Chelatococcus sp. YT9: one gene and its partner. The protein of the gene in region 1 binds, or shares a complex with, the protein of each later gene. Links are inferred from orthologs where the notes say so. Each region holds a gene or a part of one and is shown in the gene's direction. Other genes may lie near its edges.

Region 1 (15,301 bases):
TGTCCACCATGCGGCCGCGCATACTTGTTGCCGAGGGCAATACGGCGGAGGCGCGCCGGCGCCGGGTTTCGTTAGCCGGCGCCACCTATAGCGAAGCCTACGCCGACGTGCTGCGTGGCCTCGCCCCGAACGCGGTCATTGACATCTGCTACCCGGCCGACGCCGGCGCCAACCTGCCGGACGCGGCGGGGCTTGAGGGTTATGACGGCGTCGCCATCACAGGCTCGGCGCTCAATGTCTATACGGCCGAACCCGAGGTTGTGCGGCAGGTGGACTTTGCACGGGCTGTGTTCGCGTCCGGCGTGCCCTTCTTTGGTTCTTGCTGGGGGCTGCAGGTGGCGGCAACCGCCGCAGGCGGCAGCGTCCGCCGTTCGCCCAAGGGGCGGGAGATGGGGCTGGCCCGCAAGATCCACCTGACCGAGGCCGGCCGCGACCATCCGCTCCATACGGGCAAGGGTCCAGTCTACGACGCGCCGGCGATTCACACCGACGAAGTTGACGTTCGGCCTGCCGGAATGACCGTGACGGCGACCAACGCCTTTTCCGAAGTCCAGGCGGCTGAAATCCGCCACGCCGGCGGCACCTTTTGGGGCGTGCAGTATCATCCGGAATTCACGATCACCGACATCGCCATCATCGTTGCGAGCCGGACCGAGACCCTGCTCGACGAGGGCCTGTTTCGTGATGCGGCTGACATTCGCGCCTATGTCGCCGACATCGAGGCCCTGGCCGCGGACCCAACGCGTGCCGATATCGCCTGGAAATTCGGTATCGACGCGGATGTCATCGATCCGGCTCTCCGCACGCGCGAATTGCGCAACTGGCTCGAGGCGATGGTCGCCCCCGCGATGAGCGCACGCGGGCGGGCCTGAGCCGGCCCCTCACCCGGCGCTACGCGCGGACCTCTCCCTCAAGGGAGAGGTTAGGGGAGCCTTCCGCAGGGCCTTCTTGTGTAACAAGCCCTCGTTAGCGTTCCTTCTCCCCGGCGGGGAGAAGGACAGGATGAGGGCGCGCCCGGCAAGAAATGCGACGGGCCTCGTGATTCCCGACGGACACCATTGTGCAGAGCGGGCAGGTTGCTCTATTGCGATGGCCGAGGTCCGAACATGACAACCATCGCCACCCCGTCTCTCGCTGATTTTCGCCGCGTCGTCATCAAGGTGGGCTCATCGCTCCTGGTCGACAGCGCGACATCCCGCAAGGGTAGTCGTCTGCGCCATGCCTGGCTCGCGGCGCTTGCCGAGGATATCGCCGACCTGCATGCCCGTGGTGCTGATGTGCTCGTTGTATCGTCGGGCGCTATCGCGCTCGGCCGCACGGTGCTCGGCCTGCCGGGCGGCGCGTTGAAGCTTGAGGAGAGCCAGGCCGCGGCAGCGGTCGGCCAGATCGCGCTGGCGCGCAACTGGGCGGAGGCGTTGTCCCACCACGGCATCACGGCCGGCCAGGTGCTTGTGACGCTGGCCGACACCGAAGAGCGGCGCCGCTATCTCAACGCCCGCGCCACCACCGCGAAGCTGCTCGAGATGCGTGCCGTTCCCGTTATCAACGAGAATGACACCGTCGCCACCAGCGAGATCCGCTATGGCGACAATGATCGGCTGGCGGCCCGCATCGCCACCCTGGCTGAAGCCGATCTCCTCGTCCTCCTGTCCGATATCGACGGGCTCTACACGGCGCCCCCGGCGAGTGATCCGACGGCGCGCCCCATCCCGGTAGTCGAGGCCATCACGGCTAGCATCGAAGCGATGGCGGGGGGCGCGGCGTCGGAATTCTCACGCGGCGGCATGCGCACAAAGATCGAGGCCGGAAAGATAGCAACTGCGGCCGGCGCCCATATGGTCATCGCGGACGGCCGCGTGAAGAACCCCTTGCGGGCGATCGCGACCGGTGCCCGCTGCACCTGGTTCCTCACTCCGTCCAATCCCGTCACCGCCCGCAAGCGCTGGATCGCCGGCACGCTGGAACCGCGCGGCACGGTGCATGTGGACGCCGGCGCCGCCCGGGCGCTGCGCGGTGGCGCAAGCCTCCTGCCGGCGGGCATGAAGCGCGTGGATGGCGCTTTTCGCAGAGGCGACGCGGTGATCATCCGCGACGAGGCCGGGCGTGAGATCGGGCGTGGCCTCATCGGCTACGATGCAGAGGAGGCGCAGCGCATAGCCGGAAAATCGAGCCGCGCGATCGAGGCCGTGCTCGGCTACGCCGGCCGGGCGACAGTCATCCACCGGGACGATCTGGCGCTGGTCGGCCGCGACGATGCGGATATCGCGATCATCGCCTCTGACGCAGGATCTGCTTGACCGGGGCCCGCAATCCCTTACCTAACAAGGTTCGGGAGGGCTGGAGGCGAAACGGCGTTAGCGGCCCAACCCGGAGCAAGTCCGGCTTGGGCGAATGCCAGCCAATCCGGGACATTTGCTCCTGTTATTTGGACGGGGCGAGTCCGGATGGTCGGGCTTGGGCTTGAGCGGAGGCACGGTGATGGGCAAGGTGGTGAGCTTCGGCGAGGCGGGCAATGCGGCGCGGCATGCCGGATTGCCACCGGCTGACAGCGCTGCCGACGTACCGCAGCTCATGGCCGAAATGGGCCGGCGGGCCAGGGCGGCTGCGCGCGTGCTCGCGCTCGCGCCTGCCGCAACCAAGGCGGCAGCGCTGGAAAGGGCGGCCGATGCCATCCTCGCGGCGACCCCGGCGATCCTGACCGCCAATGCCGAGGATGTCGCCGAGGCGCGTGCCAACGGGCAGGCGGCTTCCTTCGTCGAACGTCTGGAGCTGAACGAGGCGCGTGTCGCCGCTATGGCTGAGGCCGTACGTCTCGTGGCCGGCCTGCCGGACCCGGTGGGCCGCGTGCTGGCCAGCTTTGAGCGGCCCAACGGCCTTAGGATCGAGCGCGTTGCGACGCCGCTCGGTGTAGTCGGCGTGATCTTCGAGAGCCGCCCTAATGTTACCGCCGACGCGGCCGCGCTTTGCGTGATGGCCGGCAACGCCGTGATCCTGCGCTCCGGCTCGGACGGACTGCGGTCAGCTACGGCGATAGCGGCGGCTTTCGCCAAAGGCCTGAGTGAAGCTGGTCTGCCGTCAGATAGCGCGCAACTCGTACCCGTGCGCGATCGCGCGGCCGTCGGCTTGATGCTGACGGGGCTCGAAGGCGCTATCGATGTCATCGTGCCGCGCGGCGGCAAGAGCCTCGTTGCGCGCGTGCAGGAAGAAGCTCGGGTGCCGGTGTTCGCCCATCTCGAAGGCCTGTGTCATGTCTTTGTGCATGCCGCAGCCGACCTCGGCATGGCGCGTGACATCGTTCTCAACGCCAAGATGCGCCGGACCAGCGTCTGCGGGTCCGCCGAGACGTTGCTCGTCGACAAGGCGTGCGCGACGACTCATCTCGCTCCGCTTATCGCGGCACTTGCGGATGCGGGCTGCGAGATCCGCGGCGATATGATCGCCCAGGCGACTGACCCCCGCGTTAAGCCGGCCGATGAGGAGGACTGGCGGACCGAGTATCTGGACGCCATCATCGCGGTACGCGTGGTCGACGGGCTTGATGGCGCCCTTGCGCATATCGAAACGTTCAGCTCTCACCACACCGACGCGATCGTCACGGCGGACGAGGAGGCCGCGGCACGGTTCCTGCGCGAGGTGGATTCGGCCATCGTGCTGCACAATGCCTCCACACAGTTTGCCGACGGCGGCGAGTTCGGGTTCGGCGCGGAGATCGGGATCGCGACCGGTCGGATGCACGCGCGCGGACCGGTCGGAGTCGAGCAACTGACGTCCTTCAACTATCGCGTGCATGGCAGCGGTCAGACACGGCCTTGAGCGAGGGACAGCCGCGCCGAGAGGCGCTTTTTCCCGTCCTGCCGCCGCACGGCCCTGGCCTTGCCATTGGGTTGTTCGGCGGCACCTTCAATCCGCCGCATGAGGGACACCGGCTGGCGAGCCTCGTCGCGATGAAGCGCCTGGGCCTCGACCGGGTGTGGTGGATCGTGACACCCGGCAACCCTTTGAAGGACAACGCGCGGCTGCCGCCGCTGGCGGAGCGGATGGCGGCGGCGAAGGCCGTCGCCGAGCACCCGCGAATAGATATCACCGGGTTTGAAAGCGCCATCGGCACGCGCTTCACCTATGATACCCTGGCCTATCTCAGGCGGCGCTGCCCGCGCACGCGCTTCGTCTGGATCATGGGTGCGGACAACCTCGGCACCTTTCACCGCTGGCAGAACTGGCGGGCCATTGCAGCCCTGATGCCGATAGTCATCGTTGATCGGCCGGGAGCAACGATCAAGGCGGCCCGAGCGCCGGCGGCCGTTGCTCTGCATTCCATGCGGATGTCCGAGCGATCCGCGGGCGCCCTTCCGGGCGCGGCGCCTCCCGCGTGGGTTTTCCTGCATGGACCGCGGTCAGCGCAATCCTCCACAGCGCTCCGCGCGCAGGCGAATTTGCCCGCGCCGGCTATGGATTGAAAGGTTTCTGGCCCATTGTCATTGAAGATAAGACCAACCGCCGCTATCTTTGGGGATGTGGCAATTGCGCCATGTGAAGCGAGGAACTGGCACTGAATCCTTTGCCCATGCTTGGAGCGAACAATGGATCGCTCCATCCGGCAGCCGGAGTTACAGCCGAGGCTCCCGGGAGTGGTTATGGCGGCGACGCAACTGCGATCGCTGTTCATTGTCTCGAGGATATGAAAGCCGAGGAAACGGTCGTTATCGATCTTGTCGGCAAGACCTCGATCGCTGATACCATGATCGTGACATCCGGACGTTCGCACCGCCATGTCGGGGCGATCGCGGAGAAGGTTGTCGAAGCCCTCAAGACCGCAGGCTACGGCCCGATGCGTGTCGAGGGGACGACGACCTGCGATTGGGTCCTGATCGACGCCGGCGATATCATCGTCCACGTCTTCCGACCGGAAGTCCGGGGCTTCTACAATCTGGAAAAGATGTGGGGCGCCGATAGGCCGAGTGAGCGTGCGGCCCCGGGCGCCCAGTCCGGTGAACGCGAGGACGCTTCCGTCAATAAGCGGGCGCACGGCTGAAACCATGCGCTTGACGGTGGTGGCGGTCGGCCGCCTCAAGGCGGGCCCGGAGCGCATCCTCGTCGAGCGCTACCTGGAACGGTCCACGCCGCTGGCGCGGACGCTCGGCTTCGGCGCGATCGACATGGTCGAGCTGCCTGAAAGCCGCGCAAAACGCGCTGTCGAGCGCAAGGCGGAGGAGGCGGCCGCCATTGTCGCGCGCTGCGGCAATGGCGTCGTTCTGGCCTTCGACGAGACGGGTGCATCCATGCCGAGCCCTGCCTTCGCACAGCGCTGCGCAGACTGGCGTGATCAAGGCGTGGACGGCATAAATTTCGTGATCGGCGGGCCTGACGGGCTCGATACACGGGTGCGCGAGCAGGCGGCTGCCATCATGGCCTTCGGCGCCGCCACGCTTCCTCACCAACTCGTGCGTATCCTCGTCGCCGAACAAATTTATCGCGCTATGACAATCCTAACGGGTCATCCGTATCATCGGGTATGATCGATTCGCGAAAGCGAGCGATCGCCTTCGGATCAGCAGATTTGCCGAAATTATAACGCTTTCAAGAGTTCGCCTTTGCCTTTGATGTCCTGCCTCTCGACGGGCAAATTCCTCGGAGCCCGGCTGGCAATCGCCTCGGTCGCCGCGGGAGCGTTGATGGTCGCCGCCGAGGCTTCGGCTCAGACCGCCGCGCCTCAGCCGGGCACGTCAGCGCCGGCTCAGCCTTACGCCCCGCTCGAACAGGCCCAGCGCGCACAGGAGGACAAGCTCCAGCGCGAGGAAGAACTCAAGGCTATCGAGAACGAGATGCGCGCCCGTGCCGAGGCCAGGGCCAAGCTCGACGCGGAGATTGCGTCGCTGCAGGCGGATCGTGCGCGGCTCAACGCGGCGCTGATCGAGACGAATCAGAGGGCTACCGCGGCGGAGACCCGCGTCAGCCAGATCGAGCAGCGCCTTTCCGTGCTCAATTCGAGCGAGCAGGCGATTCGTCGGTCCCTGGCGGGGCGCCGCGATGTGATCGTCGAGGTGCTGGCTGCCCTGCAGCGCATGGGTCGGCGGCCTCCGCCAGCCGTGCTCGTACATCCCGATGACATGCTGGAGGCTGTGCGCAGTTCCATCCTGCTCGGCGCGGTCGTGCCTGAGTTGAAAGCCGAAACGGAGGCGCTCGCGTCCGATCTCTCGGAACTCGTACGTTTGCGAGAGACCATCGCCCATGATCGCGAAGCTTTGAAGACCGATCTTGCAACCCTGGCGGGGGAGCGGGCGCGGCTTTCTGGGCTCGTAACGGCACGTCAGCAGCAGCTTGGGGATGTCGAAAAAACGGCGGATAGCGAGGCCTCGCGGGTGGCCGCGCTGTCGTCTCAAGCCAAAAGCCTCAAAGATTTGATCGATCGCATGGAGAGCGAAATCGCATCCGCTCAGCGCGCGGCGGAAGCAGCGCGGCGCGCGGCGGCAGCTCAGGCCGGGCAGGAAACCCCTGCTGGCACAGCGTTTCGGGATCCTGCGCGGCTCTCGCCCAAGATCGCCTTCGCGGAGGCGCGCGGCCTTCTGCCGCTGCCGGTCAGCGGCTCAAGATTGCGTGATTTTGGCGCGTCAGATGGCTTTGGTGGGACGACGAAGGGTATCTCCCTCGCGACGCGTCCGGCGGCCACGGTTGCCTCGCCCGCGGATGGATGGGTAGCTTTCGCCGGGCCTTTCCGTTCCTTCGGACAACTCTTGATCATCAATGCCGGTGGCGGGTACTATATATTGCTAGCCGGAATGGAACGGATCAACGTGGCACTCGGGCAGTTCGTGCTGGCGGGAGAGCCGGTGGCTGTCATGGGTGAAACGGCATCGCCGCTTTCAACGGCGTTTATAGGCGGATCGAACGGTCCCGTCCTCTATGTGGAATTCCGCAAGGACGGTGGATCGATCGATCCGAGCCCGTGGTGGGCGAAATCGCAAGGCGAAAAGGTACGCGGATGATGCGTAAAGTTACTCTCGTGATGGTTGGCGCACTGATCGGCGCGAGTGCCGCCGTTGTCGCCACGCAGTCGCCTCTCCTGACGAGCACGAGTGCGATTGCCGCGTCCGCTGAGACCTATCGTCAGTTGACGTTGTTCGGCGACGTGTTCGAGAAGATCCGGTCGGACTATGTGGAAAAGCCGGATGAAAGCAAGGTCGTCGAAGCCGCCATCAGCGGCATGCTGTCCTCGCTTGATCCGCATTCGAGCTATATGGACGCCAAGAGCTATCGGGACATGCAGGTGCAGACCCGCGGCGAGTTCGGCGGCCTCGGCATCGAGGTGACGATGGAAGACGGTCTCATCAAGGTGGTGAGCCCGATCGACGATACGCCTGCCGCACGTGCCGGCATCCTGGCGAACGACGTCATCACGACGATCGATGGCGAGCAGGTCCAGGGCCTAACCCTGAACCAGGCCGTGGACAAAATGCGCGGCCCGGTCAAGACGGACGTGAAGCTGAAGGTCATCCGGTCCGGCCAGAAGGATCCGCTCGACGTGACCTTGACGCGCGACGTGATCCGCATCAAGGCGGTGCGTTCCCGCGAGGAGGACGATATCGGCTATCTCCGCGTCTCGCAGTTCAACGAGCAGACGTTCGAGAACCTGAAGGATGGTATCGAGAAGATCGCGGCAGATATCCCGCAGGACAAGCTGAAGGGATACGTGATCGATCTGCGCAATAATCCGGGTGGGCTGCTGGATCAGGCCATCCTCGTCTCCGACGCCTTCCTCGATCGCGGCGAGATCGTCTCGACGCGTGGGCGCAATGCGGATGAGACGCAGCGCTTCAATGCCAAGCTCGGCGACTTGGCGAAGGGCAAGCCCGTCGTGGTGCTCATCAATGGCGGGTCGGCGTCTGCCTCGGAGATCGTCGCCGGCGCCCTCCAGGACCACAAGCGCGCCACGGTGCTCGGCACCCGCTCCTTCGGCAAGGGCTCCGTGCAGACGATCATTCCGCTCGGCTCGAATGGTGCGCTGCGCCTGACGACAGCCCGCTACTACACGCCGTCCGGCCGCTCCATTCAAGCCCGCGGTATCGATCCTGACATCGAGATCATCCCGAATGTGCCGGATGAGTTGAAGGGCAAGGACGAGAGCAAGGGTGAGGCGGGTCTGCGTGGTCACTTGAAGAACACCGACGACGAGCGCGGCGCTTCGTCGAGCTATGTCCCGACGGATGCAACGAAGGACAACCAGCTGATCGCTGCCTTTGACCTTCTGCGGGGCAAGGCTAATCCGGCTCTGCAGTCCAAGAAGGCGGATGCATCCGGGGCTCAGAAGGACGGTGCTGCTCCTGCCAAGAACTAATGGCGGGAGCGTGATGGGCGACGGCTCGACGGGCGAGGGCGCGCGATACCATGCTGCGAATGGCGCTGCGCCTGGAGCAGCCGAAGCGTCCGGAATTTGATCCCCCGTCCGCCAACCGGCAAGAGTACGCCGGTGATTTTCTAGAACGGCCCCTGTGCAACCGCGCAGGGGCCGTGCGCGTTTCCGCACCGGCCGGTACGATCTGTTTCTGCCGGCGATCAGCCTGAGGGAGAGCGTTGTGGCGGATAAGAATGCAAAAACCGGCGCCGATCTGAGCCCCGCCGAAAAGGCCGCTTTGCCCTACCGCCCCTGTGTGGGGGTGATGCTGCTGAACGCGCGTGGCGAAGTCTTCGTCGGACGGCGCGCGGCGAGCAACGATCCTGAACGGGTAACTGAGTCATTCGCCTGGCAGATGCCGCAGGGCGGGATCGATGACGGCGAGGACCCGTTGACCGCGGCCCACCGTGAGCTTTACGAGGAAACGAATGTTCGCTCGTCGCGCCTCCTGGCTGAAGCACCCGAATGGTTCGAATACGACCTGCCATCCGAACTGATCGGCAAGGCATGGAAGGGCCGTTATCGCGGCCAGACCCAGAAGTGGTTCGCGCTCGGCTTTACGGGCGATGAGCGTGAGATCGACATTCGCACGCCCGCGGGTGGCGCCCACAAAGCGGAATTCGAGGATTGGCGCTGGGAACCGATGGCGCGCTTGCCGGAACTCGTGGTGCCGTTTAAACGGCCGGTTTACGAGCAGGTCGTCGCGACCTTCCGGCATCTGGTGGGGTAGCTGGCGTCCGCTCCATCCATCCCCGGGGTTGACCATTCCACAGTCATCAAACCGTCAATAGCGATGCGCTATGGTTGTATTTTTGTCGGGAATATCAACTAGAAAGCGTGTCTTTTGATTCGACATTGATTCAAAGCGGTGAGGTACTATCGAAGGTGATATGGCTGGTGTTGCGAGGGGGAACGCGATAGCGAGGTCGCGGGCAAAAATACGATGAAGCATAGGAACGAAGTGCAGCTGGCGGCCGGGAACGATTGCATCGAACGCCTCTATGAAGCGGTTCTGGCGATCAAGCGTCATGGACAGGGCGCGCCGCGCACGGTCAAGCTCGCCCAGGAGGGCGTCGCCAAGATGGCGAAGAAGCTGGTTGAGGAAGCGGCGGAAGTGGGGCTAGACGCCGTCCAGGGCAACCGCACGCAAGTCATTCGAGAAAGCGCCGACCTCCTCTACCATCTCACCGTTCTCTGGGCGGAAGCCGGCATCGTTCCGGACGATGTCTGGGAAGAGATGGAACGTCGCGAGAAGCTCTACGGCATCGCTGAAAAGTTGCTCAAGTCGGGCAACCGCGGCTGATTGCAGGGGAAGCCTGCCGCATGGGCTTGTTCCATCGGCTCGTCGTCACAGTTCCCTGATATACTAGGCGTCAGGTCGCCGGCGCGGGGCGAAGCCCTGCCTTCCTTTTGAGGTTGTCGGTGAAGCGCCCGGCTTGAATGTCCCATGCCAACGCCGCGGGGCTGCGCGCGCAGATGCCGGCGAGAAACCACAAGAGAGCGGCGGTCTTGATGGTGGCGAAGGATACGCTGATGCACAAAAGCAGAATGATGTAGAAGGCGACAAATAGCGTGAAGCGCCGCGGTTGGCCTTCCGGCACGCGGATGAACACGAAAAGTGCCCAGACCCCCGCAAAGCCAAGAACGCCGAGCTGCGAGAGGGCGTACGCATAGCCCGAGTCGTTGAAATCAGTGCTTGTGTAAACAAGGCCCATGGCTTCGCCGAGGCCGAGCGTGTTGATGAGCTGCCCGGCGAGCAGAAAACGGCCGAAAATCGTGTTGTCCCAAGCGATATTGCCCTTCACCGCGGCGTAGGTGATGAGGGCGATGATGGCAAGGAAGGGTGCGACAAACACCATGCCAGGGCGAACCAAGGGCGCGACCAGATAAAGCCCCAGTGTAATCCCGCACAGGTACATCCCGAACCGTGCATCACCGAGCACGAGGATCGTCATGATGGCGAGCGTCTTGGGAATAAGGGCCCGGGGCCTGTGGAAGTCGCGGCTCAGCACCCAGGCGAAGGCGACCGCTCCGAAATTGCCGACAGAGACCGGCTCGAGGAAGACCGAGGAGACCCGATGCTCGCCGAGAAATGGCAGAAGCGTCCGCCCCTCGAAGCGCGTGCCGGAGATGAACAGGCCGGATTCGCCTGTGGTCGCTGCAGCGTCGACCGAGCCACGCGAAACGTAATAGCCGATGACGTCGAAATACTTGAGGAAGGTGTCGAGGAACATCCATTCGAACAAGGCCGCGCCGAGTACGACCAGGATCGACCATGTCACCGCCCGATCACCAAGGGCGAGATTGCCCCGCGTCAAGCCGAGGATGTAGAAGACGACCGGTATCATCAGGTCGCGCAGGATCTTTGGATCGATGACGCCGCGGAACAGCATCAGCGCGCCGACATAGGAGAAGATGGCGAGAAGCACGAAATAGAGCGCGGCGGACCGGTCGGCGACCAGGAGAAAGGTGCAGCCGACCAGCATGACCTCGACCAGCATGACCATGCCGGCGCCAGCGCCCATGACATTCGTGTTCACGAAGCACAGAGCGAAATTGAACGAGAGCGCTGCGAGCAGGATGGGAAGCACCAGGGACTGGCGAAAGTCGCTCTGCGCTGGAGCCATGGTCACGGTCTGAAAACTGTTTGCTGCGTATGCAACGCTCATAACGCGAAGCCTGGATGAGAGCTAGAGGCCAATCGATATCCAGCGCCGGTTCGCGCGTCCATCGTTCGGAGGGGACGCTATTGGTGCCGTGTCTAAGCCTCGACAAATACCATGCCGACCGAACGTGGGCGCAGGGCGCGGATCGAAGCCAGCGTCTCGTTCAGGGCGCGCTGGCGGGTGGCACCCTGGTCAACCAGCACCAGGACCATGTCCGCCGAGGCGATGAAGCGCTGCACGGTGAGGTCGTCCTGCGGTCGGGCGGCATCGATGAGGGTGAGGCTCGGGGCGTCAGTGCCCGCGGCGCTGATATCGTCGAGCAGCGCGCGCTGCGAGCGAGCCATTTGGCCGGTGGCGGTCGCGCCCATGGGCAGGATACGAAGGCTGGCGCCAGCCGGCAGCGGGGTGATGACGTTCTCGCCGCTCGCCGCCTCGGTTGCTAGAACGCGCTGGGAGAGCTGTCGGCCACGGGAGTCACCGTCCACGAGCAGGGTGCGCTCACCATCCTGGGTGAACGTAACGGCGAGGTCGACCACGATCTTTGACCGCATATCACCGGCCAGGCCACTGGCATCAGGAGAAACGATCACGACGGTGCGCGCCTCGGAGGGCGGCAGCATGCTTTCCAGCGAGAAGGCAAGCTGGCCGAGCAGAAAGGGTTTCGTGACGGTGAGCCGATCGATCGTCTTCAGGTTGCTGCGCCCACTGCGGATCGCAGCCGGAAAGTTGAACTGGCTAGCGGGCGCGTGGCGCCATGCGCCGGGAACACTGGCGAGGACGGGCAGACCACTGGCGGCGGCCGCCTGGTTGGCCTCACGTAGACGGTCGTCGATCTGGTCGAGGCCCCAGGCCAGCGTAGTGCCGAGCCCTGCGCCGAGCAGCAGGCCGGCGGCTATGATCAGGATAGGCGAAGCGCCGCTACGGTCGCGGGGCAGCACGGCATCACTGATGACACGCGTGTTGCTGGTGTCCACGCCCTGCTGCTCGCTCAGCTCCTTGCTGCGCTGCAGGTAAGAGGCATACACGGTGCGGGACGAATCCGCCTCACGCTCCAGCTCCCGAAGCTGCACGCTCGTCTCGTTGGTGGAGAGCACATTGTTCTTGAGCGCGGCGGCTCGCTTTTCGAGGTCGGCAACTGTCGCCTTGGCGCGCTCGAGGTTGGCGGAGGTGGCTGTCGCCACCCGGCCAATTTCGGCGCGCATGAGCTGGCGAATCTGCTCGGCCTGGGCGGCGATCGCCTTCATCTGGGGGTGCTGCGGCAGCAGCGACTGGCCGAGCTCGGCCTGCTGGCGCATGAGGGCCGCATACTGCTCCTTGAGGGCGGTGATGCTGCTGGCCTGCAGCGTCTCGGGCAGGACGAGCGCGTCGATGGCGCGATTGTTCTGGATGGACTTGATCTGATCAACGCGCGACTGCAGTTCAGCCACCTGCGCCTGGGCCGCCAGCAACTGCGTGTTGAGGCCGCGCAGGTCCTGCTCATCGGCCCGGCCGCCATCGATGCCGATGATGCGGTGGTCCTTCTTATAGGCCTCGACCTTACCCTCGGCGACAGTCACGCGCTCGCGGAGTTCCGAGAGGCGTGCAGCCAGGGCCGCGTTGGCGCGGCCAACGGCCTCCGCCCGGGCGCGCTGTTCCTCACCGATATAGACCTCGGCGACGGTGTTGGCGACGTGCTGGGATGTCTGGGGATCTTCCGTCACGACGCCGATGTCGATAACGAAGGAACGATCACCGCGGCGCACGGTCAGGCTCTTCTGCAGCGCCTTGAGCGCCTTGGAAAAGCGATCCTCGCGCTCGCCCGAGCCAAAGATCGACATGACCTGGCTGCGCAGGCCAGCGGGACGCGCGCCGAACAGCGGGTCGTTCTCGAGGCCTGCCCGATCGATCACCTTTTCCAGCACACTGCGGGATTCGATGACCTGCCGCTGGCTTTCCATGGCGATCAGGTCGTTGTCGCCAGTCGTCGCTCGATTCGCGATGTCATTGTCCAGGATGCGCAAGCCGCGCGTGTCGATGAGCACCTGCGTGGTCGCGGTGTACTTCGCCGGCGTTACGGCAACATAGCCAATAGCGAGGGCCGTGGTCGTGACCGCGATGGCGCCGATGAGCGGCAACCTGCGGCGCAGGCCTTGGAGGGTGGCCCACGGATCGAAACGGGTCGTGGCTTCGCCGATGAAAGGTTCACTGACCGCGTTCATGGCGCGCAGATTGCCCAAGGGTTCGAAGCGTGAACTCATAACAGCCATGGTTGCCTCACAGGCTCCGCAAGGAGCTTTTCGTCTGGTCTCTCCTGATCCGAGGCTAGAGTTTGTCTCATTTTGAGACGTTCACGCGGTATCAGGAGCACCGACAGCTTCTATTCCGCAAGCGGCAGGCCACGGCTGAGCAATCAGCGACATGAGGTAATTGGCTGTAAAAAATCACTGATATAACAAAATATTAACGGGATCTGCCCCGTTCGGCGTTTCTCCTTCCGTTGGGCGGCTCGTCTGTCCCGGTGCTGGATTCCCTGGAAATTCTCATCGCTTTGGCACAGGCCGGCAGGATGCAGGAATGGTGAGGCCGATCGCTTGTGCCAGTTCGGCCGCCGGGCATAGGGTGCCCTGTGGCCCCTCCAGCCCAAACGGCGGGCTGCTCAGAAGCCAGAGCGTCCAACCCCAGCCGTTGCGCGCAATAGCTGCCGAAACGTCGCTGAGCCAGCGCGCCCGTGATGCATCATCGCTGACCAATGCTCCGGCCGGCCGCATCGCGCCGAATTCCGTGACGACGATCTGCGCCGGATCGATGTCGTTGCGCTGCTGCCATTCCTTCAGGGGCGTGAAGGCCTCGTCGATCGCGGCCCGGCCGGGCGCAGAGGTGAAATACCAGCGGATCGCCTCCTCGGCTGCCTGGCGCTCTTTGTCGCGCTCCGCGGATGGCCAACGGGATGACACGGCGAAGGCGGCATTCGTTCGGGCGAGGGTTTCATCAAGACGCCCGTTTGCGGCTGGATAGGGGACGCCGCGTATCTCAGCGAGGAAGGGCAATGTCCAGGTCGAGCCCTGATGGGTGAAGACGAACGGGTCATAGAAGTGCGCGCTGACGAGATTTCGCCTGTCCTTGAAAAGGCTGCCGTCGAGCATGACAAGGCCTTTGATCGTCGACCAGCAACCCCCCGTCAGCAGGAGGGGCAGCCTGATGTTGCCTTTGCGCAGGCCGTGGACAAGGACTTGCTGGTGCGCGGTCCAGTCGGTTCCGCTTTCGGCACGGCATGCCTGTTGCGGCTCGTTCAGCAACTCAAGAGCCACGGGCGGATGCGGAGGAAGCTTGTCGAGCCGGCTCGCAACTTGGCCGGCTAGCGCCTGATAGCGCCGGAACTGCCGGCCGTTGACTCCATCGAGAAAGGCTTCGGGCAACGCCCCGTTCAGGCCGGGGGCCATCAGGGTTGCGATGACACCGAGGCCTGCCGCCTGATGGCTACGCACGGTCCCAATAATGTCACTAAGCAGTCCCTCGCGCCCGGGCTGGTCGGCTTCGAGCAGCGGGCCGAAATCGATCGGCATCCGCACGTGGTCAAAGCCCAGCGCGCGGAGGCGGGGGGGCTCGGCCCTATCGGGCGTGGCGTAGGGCGAGGCTGTATAGGCCAAGTGCCCGGCGCGCGCGATCGTGGCGGGGAAGGCGAACCAGGTGACATTGGTACCGCGCCGGAAGGCCGGCGTTGTCTGGTCCGGCGGCGCGGGCGTGCTGGCCGATGCCGGCGACAGAACCAGCATCAGGCTGCTCATGCAGGCGATGCGGCGAAGCCATGCCGCCCAAGCGGCGAGCAAGGACATGGTCAGTGCGCGACCTGCAGGAGGTCAAGATAGGAATCGACCATGCGCTCGCGCGCGTATTTCGCGGTTACGGCGCGCGCAGCTTCGCGCCGCACCGCAGGCGGGGGAGGATTGCGCAGCATCTGCGCGAGCGCATCCTTCCAGCGCTTGACATCATGAGGATTGGCAAAGCGAATGGGGGCTATTTCGCCGGTCGCGAGCACCTCGCGCAGCACATCGAGATCCGCAACCACCGAGGGCAACCCAACCATCGCGGCCTCCACGGCGGCAAGCCCGAAGGTTTCCCAGACGGACGGAAAGGCGAAGACGTCCGCTGCCGCGAACAGGTCCGGCACATCGCTCGGGGAGACATTGCCGAGCAGGATCAATCGCTCGTGAACGCCGAATTCGCGGGCCAACGCCTCGATGTGAGTGCGCTTCGGACCATCTCCCGC
Region 2 (15,564 bases), 530 kb from region 1 along the record:
CGAAGCCGCCGAGCCGTGCGGCCTCCATGGCGCGGCGGGCGATCTGCACCGCCGACTGGCCGGCGATGATTGGCAACGTCTCGACGCCGACCTGCTTGCCAAGCACGGCGAGCTGTTCCATGGCGGCAGGACGGCGCGTATCGAGCGAGGCCAGAAGGACGCGGCGCTTGGCCTTGTCGGTGAGGCGCTTGGCGATCTTCGCTGTCGTCGTGGTCTTGCCCGAGCCCTGCAGGCCGACCATCAGAATGCCGACGGGCGCCGGGGCCTCGAGATCGATGCTCTCGGCTTCCGCGCCAAGCATCGCCACCAGCTCGTCGTGAACGATCTTCACGACCATCTGGCCGGGGGTCACCGATTTGATGACCTCGGCGCCTACGGCGCGGCTGCGCACCTTGTCGATGAAGCTGCGTGCGACTTCCAGCGCGACGTCCGCCTCCAGCAGGGCGCGACGCACTTCCCTGAGGGCCGCATTCACGTCCTCCTCGGAGAGCGCACCGCGCTTCGTCAGCGCATTGAAAATGCCGGAAAGTTTATCGGAGAGATTGTCGAACAAAGCTCACTCCTCGACTTGTCCGGCCCGCGTCGCCCGACGGACGACCAGCGCGGCCTCGAAATGCTTGATGGCCGTCTCGAATTTGTCCCGGCATCCGGGATTGCAGAAGCCGACGACCGCCCCTTTGTAACGCGTGAGGCTGTCAGCCGCGATCGGCCGCCCAGACCATGGGCAGAGCTCATTGATCGCGTCCTCAATCCTCAATGGCGTGTCAGCCAATGCCATGTTCACTCCTGCGATGCCCGCCGCTGCACGTGGCCTTCAAGCGCGAACACGCCCGAGGGCGCACAGCGCTGTCGGACGTTGACCTCTGGCCTCTCGGACCAGTCGGCGGCTCTCGAACACGGCAAGGTTCGGGCAAATATCTGCGCCTTATGCGCCACGAGGCCTGACGAGTCAAGGTTTGCCGGGAGATCCACGCGTCTGCCGAAAGATCCGTGTTCCGCCACGGATGCTCGCCGCCCACCTGCGCTTCGCCAAGATCACGGCCTTGTCATGCCGATCGCACCGTTGCGACCCATGGAGAGGCATTCGTCGCGCAAGCCTTGTCGGCACAAAAAATTGAAGCTAGAACGGCGAATATTCCATAGGCGTACAAGTTATTGTGGCGTTTCTCGGAAGCGCCGGCGTGGCTCTTTTTCCAAAGATGGCTAAATTGAGACCAATTTTACATGAAATAGTATGGCGTGCGGTCAGCGTCACAGCAGAAGCGGCATTTCCGATCAATTGCCGTGAGATCTGCGATCGCCTCTAAGATTTGCCGCCATTACATTTGACCCATATTTCTATTTAAGTTAGATCGCGCCATGTATCGTGCACAAATGACCACGCTGGGGGGCGTCGAAATGGAAGCGTCGCAAAATTTTCACGCCTCCATTATTCTCAACATACATCGCGAAGCCGTTTTCCTAAAACGCACGCTCCTCTCGCTGGATGAGGCGCTTTCTGTAGCGCGCGACGATGGTCTAATCATCGAGCTTGTGGCAGTGCTCGACCGCAGCGACGATGCAACGCGCGCTGTTCTGATGGCGCATGATCTCAGCGGGTATGGCCACGTCGAGATCCTCGAGGTCGATAACGGCTCACTCGGCCTGTCGCGCAATGACGGCATTGCGCGAGCGCGCGGCGAATTTATTTTGACCGCGGACGCCGACGACCTCGTCTCGCCCAATTTCTTGAAAGCGACCATCCGGGCCGCGCGCGACGCGGGCCCCCGCTGCTTCCTGTTTCCGGAATATCTCTTCGCCTTCGGCGCGACCTATCACATCTGGGCCTACCGCGATCTCGCCACGGTGACGCCGTTCGCCTTCATCGACATGCACCCGTTCACATCGCGGTTGTGCGCGCATCGCGATGCCTTTGCGCACCTGCAGTACGCCGACGTCCGATTGTCGAAGGGCTATGCCTTCGAGGACTGGCACCTGAACAGCGCGGCACTCGCCGCAGGTTTTGACATGCGTATTGTTCCCGGCACGCTTCTGTTCTATCGCAAACGCCAGGGAAGCCTGCTCGATCGCGCGGAGACGATGTCGACATGCCAGATCCCGCCGAGCCCCCTGTTCGAGCCAAAGACATATCTCAAGGTCTGCGCCCCCTATTATGATCGTGTCGCGAAAGCACCGGGCGCCGGCAAACCGATAGATCCGCCATCGCGAGACCTCCTGGCACGGGATGACATCCGACGCGCAATCGACGCTGCCAACACCATCGAGCCTCTTATCTCGACATCGAAATACGAACATTGCGAGCTCGTCTCGAATTCCATGCAGGACCTATCGGCGGGCGTGGCCTACTACAAGGTTTGCCAAGCTATCGGCGACTCGGATTTCAGCGATGTGTTCCTGCTGCCCTTCATGCCACGCGGCGGCGCCGAGAAATATTTCCTCGAACTGCTCGAGGCGATGTACCAGAACGAACCGCTCTCCGACGCGCTGCTGATTTTCGGAGAAGATTGTGCCGGGCCGTCTTGGGAAGATCGCGTGCCTCCCAACGCAAGCATCGTTGACCTCGGCAGCCTCTGCGGCGGATTGCCGATCGACAAGCGCTGCCTCCTTACGCTCAAGCTCATCCAGTCCCGCACGCCGGACGCGCGCATCCATCTCCGTGATTCAACATTTACGGAGCGTTTTCTGAATGCATTCGGCCCAGTGATGGGTCAACATCAATGCTTCTACTATCATTTTTGCGAAACTGAAATTATTCAGGACGGTCGTAAGTTTATCTACTATTCGCCGCTAAATCTTATTGCAGAGAATATCGATACACTTTCAAAGATTATTTGTGACAGCCAGGCGATGATAGAGCGCGATCGCCACCGTATCGGCACTCAGACAGAAAAATGGGAATGCCTCTATGCACCGGTGCAGAGGCCAGCCGTGATCGTCCCGCGAACGCCAGAAGCCCAGTCCCGGATCCTCTGGGCATCGCGGCTGGATTCCGAGAAACGTCCAGATCTTCTACCATTAATTGCCGCACGCTTGCAGCGCAGCCTTCCCGATGCGCATATCCATGCTTTCGGCGGAGCGGTCTTCAACGGGTTCAATGCAACACAACTCAACGGATATAAGAATCTCACCTTCCACGGTCCGTATAACGGCTTCAACTCCCTGTCGCCGAATACATATCTTACGTTGATGTATACGAGCCATTATGATGGCGTTCCCAATACGATTCTTGAGGCTATGAGTCATGGGCTCACCGTCATCGCGTCTGATGTCGGCGGCATTGCGGAAGTCATTATAGACGGGAAGACGGGCATTCTGCTTCCTGCTCTATGGGACAATGATGCGATGGCCGATGCCTATGTGGAAGCCTTGCTTCGCCTCCATCGTGATCCCGCGCTTCTCCAGACGTTCAGCCAAGCCGCGATGGCATTGGTCGAACGACAACATTCCCACGCGGCATACCGTGCGCGCGTCGCCCAGCTGTTCGGCCAGAGGCCGCGTTACGACGCCCCACCCGATCCTGCCGTCACACCCAAGGTCCTTTGCCATGGCTGAGCGGATCAGCTTTTCTCCCGACACCATGCCCTACAATGCAATGCTTGCTGCCGAACATGTCGCGCGCTATCTGCTCGCAGCGTCGCTCTGCAACGGCAAACGCGTGCTCGATGTCGCCTGCGGCGAAGGCTACGGCGCGAGCTTTCTCCGAGCAAACGGAGCCGCCATGGTCGTCGGCGTCGATATCGCCCAGGAGGCGATTGAGGCAGCCAACACGCGTTTCGCATGTCCCGGCATCACGTTTGTGGCAGGCGATGCACTCTCTCCCGCGACTTTCGATGGGCATGGGCCGTTCGATCTCATCACCTGTTTTGAGACCATCGAGCATGTATCGGACGCGACGCGGTTACTGGAAAACCTTCGCGCCTTGCTGGCACCGGACGGCGCTATCATCATCAGCTGCCCCAATGACGCCATCGACGCGAGCCGTGGCGTCCACAACCCCTTCCATAAGAGGACCTACAGCCTCGACGAGTTTAAGGACACCACGGTTTCCGTCCTCGGTCCGGCATCGCAATGGCTCCTAGGCAGCCCGCTGACCGGCTTGTCCATCATCGACGAAGGTAATGCGCGCCTCGCCACGCGAGACACCGCGATGGACCTCAGCCTGAATTCGGAGGCGATTTCGCAAACACTTCTATTGCCGGCCCAGAAGGAGCACAGCGTCACGCCGGACAACGCGGCCTTCTTCGTTGGCGTCTGGAATGCAACGGTCGCTCCGGCCGAGGTCTGTGCGCCGTTGTCGCGGACTGCCTATATCGAGCCCTGGCTTGAGATCGAACGTCTAAAAAAGGCTGTTGCCGCGCAAGCCGCGGATAACGCCCATGATCGCGAGCTCGCTCGCTTGTCAGAGGAACGGGCCCGGGAGATCCGGCGCATTGCAGCCTTTGAGAAGGACACCCTTATCGCCGAAGTCACTGAGCTGCGGTATTTTCGCAACGTCGCGTACCAGTCCCGCGCCCATCGCATCGCTGCCGCCTATATCCGGCACGCGAGCGGCAACAGCTTCGTGGCACGAACGCTACGCATATTCCGTAATATTGCGGCTACCGGCGTTCGCAGCATGCGTAGGCTGGTGCGGTGAACGCGTAGAGCATTCAGCTTTCACACAAGCGACTATTTCGGCTGAACGTAGACATTGATCTCGAGTTCCGGGTCATCCGGATCCATCGTGCGGGATGGATATTCCTCGATAAAGGTGTCTTTCGCGACCATGTTCTTTGAATCGAGATAGGCGGTGATCGCCTCGTAGGTCGTATCGATTTCGTCGTAGGGTGCCTTGTGGACGAAGCGCAATGCGCGGCCTGACGGGGTTACCCCGGCCGTGATGCCGGGCGCGATCTCACCTCCGGCAGGCAGCGGCGCGGCCAGCGGGACCATAGCCTCGAAACGGAAATGGGTGTCGTCCGCCGACAGAAAGATGGCGAGGGGGCGCCCAGCCGGTTTCAGTCCTGCCTTTGCCAGCGCGTCCTGGATGCGGGCGAAGCTCTCTGTCAGGTTCTTGAAGCCATCGTCCCACGAACTCTCACCGCCCTTCAGAACAGCCGCCGGCTTCTCCGGGAGGGTCACATCCTCCGCATCCCCACTGTTGCCCGTTGAAGGCACGAGCGCGGGCAGTTCCTCGACAGCCCGTGGTGCGGCCTGGGAGCCCTCGGCGGGCGCCGGAGTGGCGGCGATCGGGGGCTGCGCCGCATCCTGGGCGAAAGCGCTGGGCGTCAGAACAGGGCCAACAGCAATCAGGACGACCATGACCAGCGCCGCGCCGCATAGCGCTCCGACCGGCCATGATGCACGGGATCTTTGGCCGCGAGCTTCGCGACGCGCGCCCGGACGAGGCACGGATCGACAAGGCACGTCCTGCAGGATTGCGAACTCTCCCAACGCCCGGCTCTCCCTCATTGCCTGGCTCCTCGCCACCGCCGCGAATCGCTACCTTTTCGCTGTCGCGACGATACGATTCTCGGCGTCGGTGAGCGAGAGATGCTTTAGGGGATGTTCATCGCGATTTGGTGCTTATTTGCGGCAAAGCACGCCATGGCGCACAAATAACTGAAACCCGTGACCTCTTTCACGGATTGGCACCCCCTCGCATTCAATTTAAAAGGCCCCCATCTTTCCAGACGTTTGCACAACCGGCTGAGACCATGAGCACGCTTGCCAACCACCCCTTCGCGAAGATGAACGGCATCGGCAACGAAATCGTCGTTCTCGACTTGCGCCACGCCGACCACGTCGTGACGCCAGCGGAGGCGCGTGCCATCGCCGGCGATGCGCGTTCTCATTTCGATCAGCTCATGGTGCTGCACGCTCCCGTTACCCCGGGCACCGATGCCTTCATGCGCATCTACAACACGGATGGCTCGGAATCGGCGGCCTGCGGCAACGGTACACGCTGCGTGGCATGGCACCTGATGCAGAAGGGCGACCGTGACAGCCTGACACTCGAGACCACCGCGGGCCTGCTGCCTTGCACCCGGGTGGATGCGCTCACCTTCACAGTCGATATGGGGACGCCACGCTTCGACTGGGACCAGATCCCGCTGGCGGAAGAGTTCCGCGATACCCGCGCGATCGAGCTGCAGATCGGACCCATTGACGCGCCCATCCTGCATTCGCCGTCCGCCGTGAACATGGGCAATCCCCATGCCATCTTCTGGGTAGATGACGTCAAGGCCTATGACCTTCCGGCGATCGGACCGCTGCTCGAGAACCACCCGATCTTTCCGGAGCGGGCCAATATCTCGCTCGCGGCGGTGAAGGACCGCCGTCATATCGATCTGTGGGTATGGGAGCGCGGAGCCGGCATTACGCGAGCCTGCGGGTCGGCCGCCTGTGCCGCGGCCGTTGCGGCCGCGCGCAAGAACCTCACCGATCGCGAGGTGGTTGTCAGCCTGCCCGGCGGTGACCTCACCATTACTTGGCGGGAAAGTGATGGTCACGTGCTGATGACGGGAGCTGTAGCCTTCGAGTGGGAAGACCGCCTCCCACCTCGACTCTTCGTAGGCGCGGCCTGATGGCAATCGACGTCGTCACCTTTGGCTGCAGACTCAATGCTTACGAATCGGAGGCGATGAAACGCCACGCCGATGCGGCCGGCGCCGACGACCTCGTCATCATCAACACCTGCGCCGTGACGGCCGAGGCCAGCCGGCAGGCCCGCCAGACCATCCGCAAACTGCGCCGCGAACGGCCGCAGGCGCGCATCGTCGTCACCGGCTGCGCCGCGCAGGTGGAGGCGGCGACCTTTTCCGCCATGGCCGAGGTCGACCACGTCATCGGCAACACTGAGAAGATGCAGGCCGGCACCTGGGCGGCTCTCGCCGGGGACGTACGCGCCGAGCGTACCCTCGTCAGCGACATCATGGCGGTGAAGGAAACCGCGAGCCATCTCGTCGACGGCTACGGCGGGCTGCCCCGCGCCTTCGTGCAGGTGCAGAACGGCTGCGACCACCGCTGCACCTTCTGCATCATTCCCTATGGCCGCGGCAATTCGCGCTCCGTCGCCATGGGCGCTGTCGTCGATCAGGTGCGACGGCTCACGGAGAACGGCTGCGGCGAGGTCGTCGTCACCGGCGTCGACATCACGAGCTACGGCCGCGACCTGCCGGGCACGCCGACGCTCGGCCGCCTCGTCAAGCAGATCCTCAAGCATGTGCCGGAGCTGCCGCGCCTGCGCATCTCGTCGATCGACTCCGTGGAAGCCGACGATGATCTGCTCGACGCGCTGGCGACGGAGCCGCGCCTCATGCCGCACCTGCATCTCTCGCTGCAGGCCGGCGACGACCTCATCCTGAAGCGCATGAAGCGCCGCCACCTGCGCAACGACGCCATCCGCTTCTGCGAGGATATCCGCAAGCTGAGGCCCGATGTGGTGTTCGGCGCCGACATCATCGCCGGCTTTCCGACAGAGACCGAGGACATGTTCGCGCGCTCGCTCGCCATCGTCGACGAATGCGACCTCACCCATCTCCACGTCTTTCCCTTCTCGCCGCGCCCCGGCACGCCGGCCGCGCGCATGCCGCAGGTCGATCGCGCGCTCGTCAAGGACCGCGCCCGCCGCCTGCGCGAGAAGGGCACGGAGGCGCTCGCCCGCCATCTCGCGCGCGAGGTCGGCCGTCAGGTGCCGGTGCTCACCGAAAATGCAGAGCTCGGCCGCACCGAGGGCTTCACACTGGTGCGCCTCGCCTCCGCAGCCATCCCCGGCCGCATCCTGGACGTCATCATCGCCGGCCACGACGGGCACGAGCTGCTGGCGGCTTGAAACGAGAACGTCCACGACGGGCAAAGGGAATTCCGGCCAAGATGCCGGGGATGGCACGAGGGAGCCAGCGCGTTGATCCCTCCCCTCAGGGGAGGGTGGCCTCGCGTCAGCGAGGTCGGGCGGGGCACGCGGCAGGAGACCGGGACCTCCGCGGCCAGCACGCATCCCCTTCTTCCAGTCAAGTCAGCGTCGGGTGGACCCCCGCCCGGCGCCTGCGGCGCCCCCCTCCCCTGAGGGGAGGGATGGCCCGTCGCGACTGACTTGGCGACACGGCGTTTCCGGCCACAAGCCAGAGCAATGATGTCGGTTCAGCCTGACTGACTGCCGTCTCTTCGTTCAAGCATCGCCAGCGTCTCTTGCATGGCCGCTGGCACGGGCGCCTCTACCGTGATCGGATCGCGTTTCGGATAAAGTGGGACTGTTACCGCGCGCGCATGCAAATGAAGACGCTGGCCGGCTCCGCCGCGCCCGTAGATACGGTCGCCCAGGATCGGCCAGCCCATGCTGGCACAATGAACCCGAAGCTGGTGAGTGCGGCCGGTCACGGGTTCGAGCGCGAGCCAGGTAAGGCCCTCGCCGCGGCCGAGAACCTGCCAGCGCGTCAGGGCCGGCAGGCCGGCGGGATCGACCTGCATCAGCCATCCCCGCGCGGGATCACGCGGGCTGAGCGCCAGCATGATCTCGCCGGCGTCGGCCTCCGGGCCGCCGACGACCACGGCCCAATAGGTCTTGGCCACCTTGTTCTCGGCGAACAGCCGGCTCAGCCGTTCCAGCGCCTTGCGATGACGCCCGAGGACAAGGCAGCCGGACGTGTCCCTGTCCAGGCGATGCGCCAGTTCCGGCCGGCGCGGCAGGCCGAAACGCAGGGCATCGAGGTGATCGGCGAGCGTCTCGCCGCCCTTCGCGTCGGGGTGGACCGGCAGCCCGGCCGGTTTGTCGATGACGAGCATGAGCCCGTCGCGGTAGAGAAGGCGCGTCAGAATATCCGACCCGCGGATATGGATATCCATCTTGGGGATATGGCCCTTCGGCCCGTCCTGTGTCATGCCCTCATCCTGCCGACGCGATGGAGCCGCTCTAGGCCTTGCGAGATCGAGCGGCAAGGCTCATGTGCAACGGGCCATCCAAAGGTGGCCGAGACAACGCAGTGTTTGAACGCATGATCGTTTCCGAAACGTCCGATGGGCTTTTCGGGATTGTGTCCGGAGATTGAAGGCGACGATGGCTGAGAACGAGAAGCGGACGATGCTGGACAGGCTGTTCGGCCGTCGCAGGGACAAGACCGAACCAGCCTCTTCAGAACAAGCCCCGCCCCAGTCACCACCTTCCGAGTCACCGCCGCCTCCGGCCGAACCCGTCGCGTCCCCACCGGAGGCACCGGCCATACCCGTGGCGGAGGCAGCTCCTGTGGTGCCAGCGGATGCCGCCGAGGCCGTGTCCGTCACCCCGCCCCCTGCCGAAGAAATTTCCCGATCGGTCGATGATGCTGGCGCGCCCCATGCCGCTCGGGTCGCGCCACCCGGACCACCGGAGCCGGAACCGGACTTGCCCGCCCCGTCCGCACAGAAGCCCCAGAGCTGGTGGCAGCGGCTGACGGCGGGCCTGAAACGCACCTCGTCGTCGATCGGCACGGGCATCACCGATCTCTTCACCAAGCGGAAGTTCGACGCCGCGACCCTGGAGGAACTCGAGGATATTCTCATCCAGGCCGACCTTGGGGTGACCATGGCGGCACGGGTCACGGAGGCTGTCGGCAAGGGCCGGCATGACCGTTCGATCGATCCGGAAGAGGTGAAGGGCGTGCTCGCCCGAGAGGTCGAGGCGGTGCTGGCGCCTGTCGCCAAGCCTCTCATCATCGCCGCAGACAGGAAGCCTTTCGTGATCCTGATGGTCGGCGTCAACGGCTCCGGCAAGACGACCACCATCGGCAAACTCGCCGCCAAATATCGCGCCGAGGGCCGCTCGGTGATGCTCGCGGCCGGCGACACCTTCCGCGCTGCGGCCGTCGAGCAGCTCAAGGTCTGGGGCACGCGCACGGGCGCCAACGTCGTGGCGCGTGACCAGGGCGCGGATGCGGCGGGCCTTGCCTTCGACGCCCTGCAGGCAGCCCGTGACGCGGGAACCGACGTGCTGATCGTCGATACCGCCGGCCGGTTGCAGAACAAGGCGGGCCTCATGGCGGAGCTTGAGAAGATCGTCCGCGTCATGCGCAAGCTCGATGCCGAGGCGCCGCATGCGGTGCTCCTCGTGCTCGATGCGACGACCGGCCAGAACGCGCTCAGCCAGGCCGAGATCTTCGGCAAGACCGCCGGCGTCACCGGCCTCGTCATGACCAAGCTCGACGGCACGGCGCGCGGCGGCATCCTCGTGGCGCTGGCCGACAAGACCGGCCTGCCGGTGCATTTCATCGGCGTCGGCGAGGGCGTGGACGATCTCGAACCCTTCACCGCGCGCGATTTCGCTCGGGCCATCGCGGGCCTGGACGCCTGACCGACCAGCCGCTCAGGCGGCCCGCGGCCCCAGCAGGATGACCGCCGCCCCGACGAGACAGATGGCGCCGCCAGCCAGATCCCAGCGGTCCGGGGCAACACCCTCGGCGCGCCACAGCCAGATCAGGGACATCACGATATAGATGCCGCCATAGGCCGCGTAGGCGCGCCCAGCCGCAGCCGCGTCGACCAGCGTGAGCAGATAGGCGAAAGCGGCCAGGGAGCCGAGGCCGGGGATGAGCCAGAGCACGCTCTGGCCAAGGCGCAGCCACGCCCAGAAGGCGAAGCAGCCGACAATCTCCGCGAGCGCGGCGAGACTATAGATCACCAGGGCAGGAATGGGCATCGGCAGGATCGGCTGACGGCGGGACTCAAAGGGTCCCGCCTTCGTGGCACCGGTTCTGGCCCAATGTCAAAGGGCGCGGCTCGTTGCCTCTAGGAAGCAAAGGGCGAAAGCCCCTCGACGACATGCGCGAGCTTGTCCGGATTGCGGACCACATAGATCGCCGTGATCCGTCCGTCGTCTATCGCGAGGGCGATCGTCTGGAGATGACCTTGACCGTCGACCGTAACGAAGCCGGGCAAGCCGTCGATGATGCAGCGCCTGAGCACGGTCGCCGGCTTGTAATCCTTCTTGCGACTGAGGCCCCAGAAGAAGCGGGATACCTTGTCCTGCCCGAAGATCGGATTGAACGTCGCGGTGACCTTCCCGCCACCGTCGCCATAGAGCACGACATCTTCGGCCAACAGCGCGTGAAGGGCGGCCATATCGCCGGTGGCGGAGGCGGCGAGGAAAGCCTCCGCCAGATCGCGGCCTTTCTCCGGCGAAACGGGAAAGCGCGGGCGCGCCGCCTGCACATGCGAGCGGGCCCTGCGTGCAAGCTGCCGGCAGGCTGCGGGATCGCGCTGAAGGGAGGCCGCAATTTCATCAAAGCCGACGCCGAAGACATCATGCAGGAGAAAGGCGGCGCGTTCGAGCGGCGACAACCGTTCCAGCGCCATCATCAGCACGGTGGTGATGTCGTCGCTGTCTTCCCCCTCGAGCGGATCGACCACGGGCTCCGGCAGCCAGGGCCCCACATAACTCTCCCGCTTCATCCGGGCCGACTTGAGCTGGTCGAGGCAGAGATTGGTGACGACACGGGACAGGAAGGCGGCCGGCTCGCGTATGGTGCCCGCGTCGGCGCGGTGGAGGCGAATGAACGCCTCCTGCACCATGTCCTCGGCCTCCGCGATGGATCCAAGCATGCGATAGGCAAGGCGGATCAGGCGTGGGCGCGCCGCCGAGAAGGCCTCCGTCAACATGGCATCCTGGTCGGGGCCGCGATCACTCACGATACGGTCACTCACGGTCTTGCCGCTTTGACACGGGATGGATGGCGCGGAAGCCAATGGCGAAACGATTCCATGCGTTGATCGTGACGATCATCAGCGTGAGCTTCACCTGCTCCTCCTCCGAGAATTCGCGCTTCAGCGCCTCATAGTCCTCATCGGGCGCATGGGTTTCCGAGACCAACGTCAAGGCCTCGGTCCAGGCGAGGGCGGCACGCTCCCGATCCGTATAGAGGGGCGATTCCCGCCAGGCGTCCAGCAAGTAGAGCCGCTCTTCCGTTTCACCTGCAGCGCGAGCGTCACGTGTGTGCATGTGGATGCAGAAGGCGCAGCCGTTGATCTGTGACGCCCGCGTTTTCACGAGCTCGAGCAGGCTGTGCTCAAGTCCGCTGCCGAACGCCCGCTTCTCCAGATCGAACATCGCGCTCATCGTATCAGGAGCGGCGGTATAGGGGTTCAATCTCGGCTTCATGTCTCACTCCGTTTCCGATTCTGGGAACATCTCGGTCACTTGACGAGCGAGTTCCCGGGAATGTGACATGCACCCGAAAAAATTCGGAGGAGGTGCTCCCGCGGTCGTGATAGGCGGCGCCAGCCACCGGAGTTGACGGCTTATGGCGGAACAGGCAGACATCATCTCATGACCAATACCAAGCGACAGCCGCTCAACCCGATGCTCAAGCTGGCCCTTGAGCTTGGGCCCCTCGTCCTGTTCTTTTTTGCGAACCAGCGCGAGGGCCTCTTCACGGCAACGGCCGTCTTCATGGTCGCGACAGCCATCGCGCTCGCTGTCCACTATGCGCTTGTCCGGCACCTGCCGATCATGCCGATCGTCTCGGGCATCGTGGTGCTGGTGTTCGGTGGCCTCACGCTCGTCCTCCACGACGAGCTCTTCATCAAGCTGAAGCCTACCATCGTGAACTGCCTGTTTGGCGGCATTCTCATTGGCGGATTGGCCTTCAACAAGCCGCTCCTCCCGATCGTCTTCGATAGCGTGTTTCATCTCGACGAGGAGGGATGGCGAAAGCTGACCTGGCGCTGGGGGCTGTTCTTCTTCTTCCTTGCGGTTTTGAACGAGGTGGTCTGGCGAACCCAGTCCACCGACTTCTGGGTGAACTTCAAGGTTTTCGCGACGATGCCGATCACCATCGTCTTCGCGCTGGCGCAGACTCCACTCATCATGCGCCATTCTCTGCCCGAGAAGGACCAGCCCGAGGCATAGGAGAGCTCGGCAGCCGCAGAGCACCCGGGTTCGGGTCAGGAGGCTTGGCTGGCGGGCTCGGCTCTGGCTGTCTCCCAGCCCCTCAGATCGGCGGGCGTGAACAGCTCGATGGGTTCGGCCCGGCCGCGCAGGGATTGCTCGCCGATATGGCGCCATCCGGATCGGTCGGCACGGGCAGCGGCGAGCGCTTCCTCTGACACGAGGAATGCGACCTGGTGGAGCTTCGTCGCCTGCTCGAGGCGGCAGGCAACGTTCACCGCATCGCCCAGCACCGTGAAGTCCAGGCGCATGTCGTTGCCGATGGCGCCGATGAACGCCTCTCCGCTATGCACGCCGATGCCGATGCGGATGGGATCGAACCCATTCCGGCCGCGTTCCAGGTTCCATTTGTCCATGCGGTCCAGAATGGCCCGCCCGCAGGCGAGCGCCCGCGCCGCGTCGTCCTCGCCGGGTTCCGGCATGCCGAAGACAAGGAAGGCGCCATCGCCGATGAACTTGTCGATGACGCCGCCATGCGCGGCCGCCGCAGCCATGACATGCTCACGAAACGTGCCGATCAGCTCCACCACCGCTGAGGGTGACAGGCTTTCCTCCATGGCGGTCGAGCCGCGGATGTCGACAAACATCAACGTCACAACGCTTCGGCGGCCGGCCTTAAGTTCGCTGATGCGCCCTTCGGCGAGCACCGGCGCGAGCTCCGCCGGCAAATAGCGGCCGAGATTGAGGCGGATCGTTGTTTCTTCCACCGCGCGCACCAGAAGCTTGCGGCCGCGCGCGGACGCAAGGATGAGAATGCCGCCAGTGAGAAGCAGAATGACAACGCGCGCGAAATTTGGCTGCCAGCCGAATTGGTCCTGGACCATGAGCTCAGGGGGGCGCGGGAACGTTACTTGCGCAGGCGCGGCGAAAATTCCCACAGCGATCAGCGATAGGACGAGCAGGACCGTCGTGTAGATCTGGACGCTCGGCCGCAGGCGCAATGCATTGCTCGCGAACACCAGCGGTAGGGCCGCAATGATCGGAAACGACAGGATATATTGGCCAGTCAGCCCGGTGACCCAGACGTTGAGCCAGATGTTGAAGGCAACGATGAACATGTCGATCGTTGCCGTGACAAAGCTCATCCACCAGCGCCAGAGACGGATGCGCACCAGCACGTAGCTCAAAAGGCCCGACAGGAACAACGTCAGCACAGTGAGCTGGGCATAGAAAACCTGGCGCTCGCCGATTGGCGAGAAATCGCTCTTGCGGTCGACAAACGCGATCGCGGCGAGAAGGACAATTCCCGTGATCATACGCACAAGGCTGGCCGTCCGCTCTGCGCTGAGTTCCGCGCTGAGCAGCAGGACGTCACTTTCCTTGGGAAGCTTGGGGGAACGCGCGATCATGGATGGCTGTGGTCCGGGGAGGGAACCTGCTGGTGCTGATGACCGCTCGTGAGGACCGGTCAGACGGATGGGAACGAATCGTCAGGGCGAAGCGGCCTTGTCGATCGCTGCCTTGATACTTGTTTGCAGCGCCTCGGGGGTTAACGGCCCGATATGTTTATGTTGAATCCGGCCGTCGCGGCTAACGATAAAGGTTTCAGGCACGCCATACACGCCCCAGTCGATGGAGGCGCGGCCAGCTGCATCCACGCCGACTGCCGTGAACGGATTGCCAAGCGCGCCGAGAAAACGCCGGGCATTCTCAGAATTGTCCTTGTAGTTGATGCCGACGACTTTGACGCGCGGATCCTGCGCCAGGCTCATCAGGAGCGGATGTTCCTCGCGACATGGTGCGCACCAGGAAGCCCAGATATTCACCACCGTCACCTGATTCGGGCCCGCCGCCAACAAGCTCTCATTGGTCAGCCCCGGGACAGGCTGGCCATCACGCACGAGCCCCTCGAGCGGCGGCAAGGAAAACGCCGGAACCGGACGGCCTATGAGCGCTGACGGGATGCGCGCCGGATCGCCGGCAAACAATCGCACCATGAACAGCACAGCCAGCGCCAGGAAAATGACAAGTGGCACCGCAAGCAGGATCCGACGCCGCCGCAGGGACCCGTCTTCAGGAGCGATCGCTCCGTCCGTTGTTGTGGGATCGCGCAGCACCACCCTCTTTGTCCTCGCCTGTATCCTGGTCCGCGGCACCCCGTGCCGATGATATGGTCCCGGCGGCGCCACCATTATCGCCGGCATGTCGCATGGCACTTGCACCCGGAGCGTGGCCGGACGATGGCATTCTGTTACGAGCCACCCCGCGCGCAGCCAAGGCGCCGAGTGCCCTGTTCCGCATCCGGCTGTCCAGGACGGCACGCGCCACGAGGCCCAACACGATCAGTGCAGCCGCCCCATAGGCAGCCAGCACGAAGCCGATATGTGGTGCACCGAGCGCAATCATTACCCGAGCCTCACGCCGGTCCGGCACCGGCGGACCCGGCGCCCAGCGGAAGGCGGCGCTCGGCCGAGGGATCAGCGGCCTTCAAGGTCAGGCTGCGAACCCGCCGCGCCAGAATCTCGCTGCGCATGCCGGACATGTGCAGCGTCAGGGCCAGCAGCGTGAGCCCGATCGCCATCACGAACAACGGCCACAGCATGCTGGCATCGATCGTGGCGCCATCCATGCGGATGACGGAAGCCGGCTGGTGCAGGGTGTTCCACCAATCCACCGAGAACTTGACGATGGGAATATTGACGAAGCCAACCAAGGTGAGAATGGCAACG

Evidence for each region.
Region 2: the proteins of KIO76_RS08550 (region 1) and dapF are in contact, whole or in part, in a solved structure (PDB 5YGU), measured with the Escherichia coli proteins. The link is inferred for Chelatococcus sp. YT9 from one-to-one orthologs.

Annotation. Positions count from the first base shown.
Region 1 is NZ_JAHBRW010000001.1:1,892,810-1,908,110, forward strand. What follows is about bases 7,614-10,344. They hold KIO76_RS08550 (RNA pyrophosphohydrolase), read left to right. Parts: upstream 7,614-8,570; coding sequence 8,571-9,119; downstream 9,120-10,344. Other genes in these bases: KIO76_RS08545 (S41 family peptidase), read left to right, coding at 7,614-8,332; KIO76_RS08560 (surface polysaccharide polymerase), read right to left, coding at 9,763-10,344. Outside these bases: KIO76_RS08510 (type 1 glutamine amidotransferase), read left to right, coding at 9-872; proB (glutamate 5-kinase), read left to right, coding at 1,107-2,297; KIO76_RS08520 (glutamate-5-semialdehyde dehydrogenase), read left to right, coding at 2,572-3,813; KIO76_RS08525 (nicotinate-nucleotide adenylyltransferase), read left to right, coding at 3,810-4,457; rsfS (ribosome silencing factor), read left to right, coding at 4,565-5,032; 23S rRNA (pseudouridine(1915)-N(3))-methyltransferase RlmH, read left to right, coding at 5,037-5,516; KIO76_RS08540 (murein hydrolase activator EnvC family protein), read left to right, coding at 5,601-6,983; more of KIO76_RS08545, read left to right, coding at 6,983-7,613; more of KIO76_RS08560, read right to left, coding at 10,345-11,058; KIO76_RS08565 (GumC family protein), read right to left, coding at 11,151-13,301; KIO76_RS08570 (glycoside hydrolase family 5 protein), read right to left, coding at 13,575-14,867; KIO76_RS08575 (glycosyltransferase family 4 protein), read right to left, coding at 14,870-15,301. UniProt on the Escherichia coli protein: Master regulator of 5'-end-dependent mRNA decay.
Region 2 is NZ_JAHBRW010000001.1:1,365,477-1,381,040, forward strand. What follows is about bases 4,638-7,631. They hold dapF (diaminopimelate epimerase), read left to right. Parts: upstream 4,638-5,696; coding sequence 5,697-6,566; downstream 6,567-7,631. Other genes in these bases: KIO76_RS06180 (GyrI-like domain-containing protein), read right to left, coding at 4,669-5,301; mtaB (tRNA (N(6)-L-threonylcarbamoyladenosine(37)-C(2))-methylthiotransferase MtaB), read left to right, coding at 6,566-7,631. Outside these bases: ffh (signal recognition particle protein), read right to left, coding at 1-553; KIO76_RS06165 (eL24 family ribosomal protein), read right to left, coding at 557-778; KIO76_RS06170 (glycosyltransferase), read left to right, coding at 1,360-3,552; KIO76_RS06175 (class I SAM-dependent methyltransferase), read left to right, coding at 3,545-4,636; more of mtaB, read left to right, coding at 7,632-7,813; KIO76_RS06195 (RluA family pseudouridine synthase), read right to left, coding at 8,122-8,823; signal recognition particle-docking protein FtsY, read left to right, coding at 9,035-10,303; KIO76_RS06205 (YnfA family protein), read right to left, coding at 10,316-10,642; KIO76_RS06210 (sigma-70 family RNA polymerase sigma factor), read right to left, coding at 10,738-11,607; KIO76_RS06215 (carboxymuconolactone decarboxylase family protein), read right to left, coding at 11,645-12,106; KIO76_RS06220 (septation protein A), read left to right, coding at 12,275-12,856; KIO76_RS06225 (adenylate/guanylate cyclase domain-containing protein), read right to left, coding at 12,892-14,244; KIO76_RS06230 (DsbE family thiol:disulfide interchange protein), read right to left, coding at 14,326-14,871; KIO76_RS06235 (heme exporter protein CcmD), read right to left, coding at 14,909-15,241; KIO76_RS06240 (heme ABC transporter permease), read right to left, coding at 15,252-15,564. UniProt on the Escherichia coli protein: Involved in the succinylase branch of the L-lysine biosynthesis and in the biosynthesis of the pentapeptide incorporated in the peptidoglycan moiety. Catalyzes the stereoinversion of LL-2,6-diaminopimelate (L,L-DAP) to meso-diaminopimelate (meso-DAP).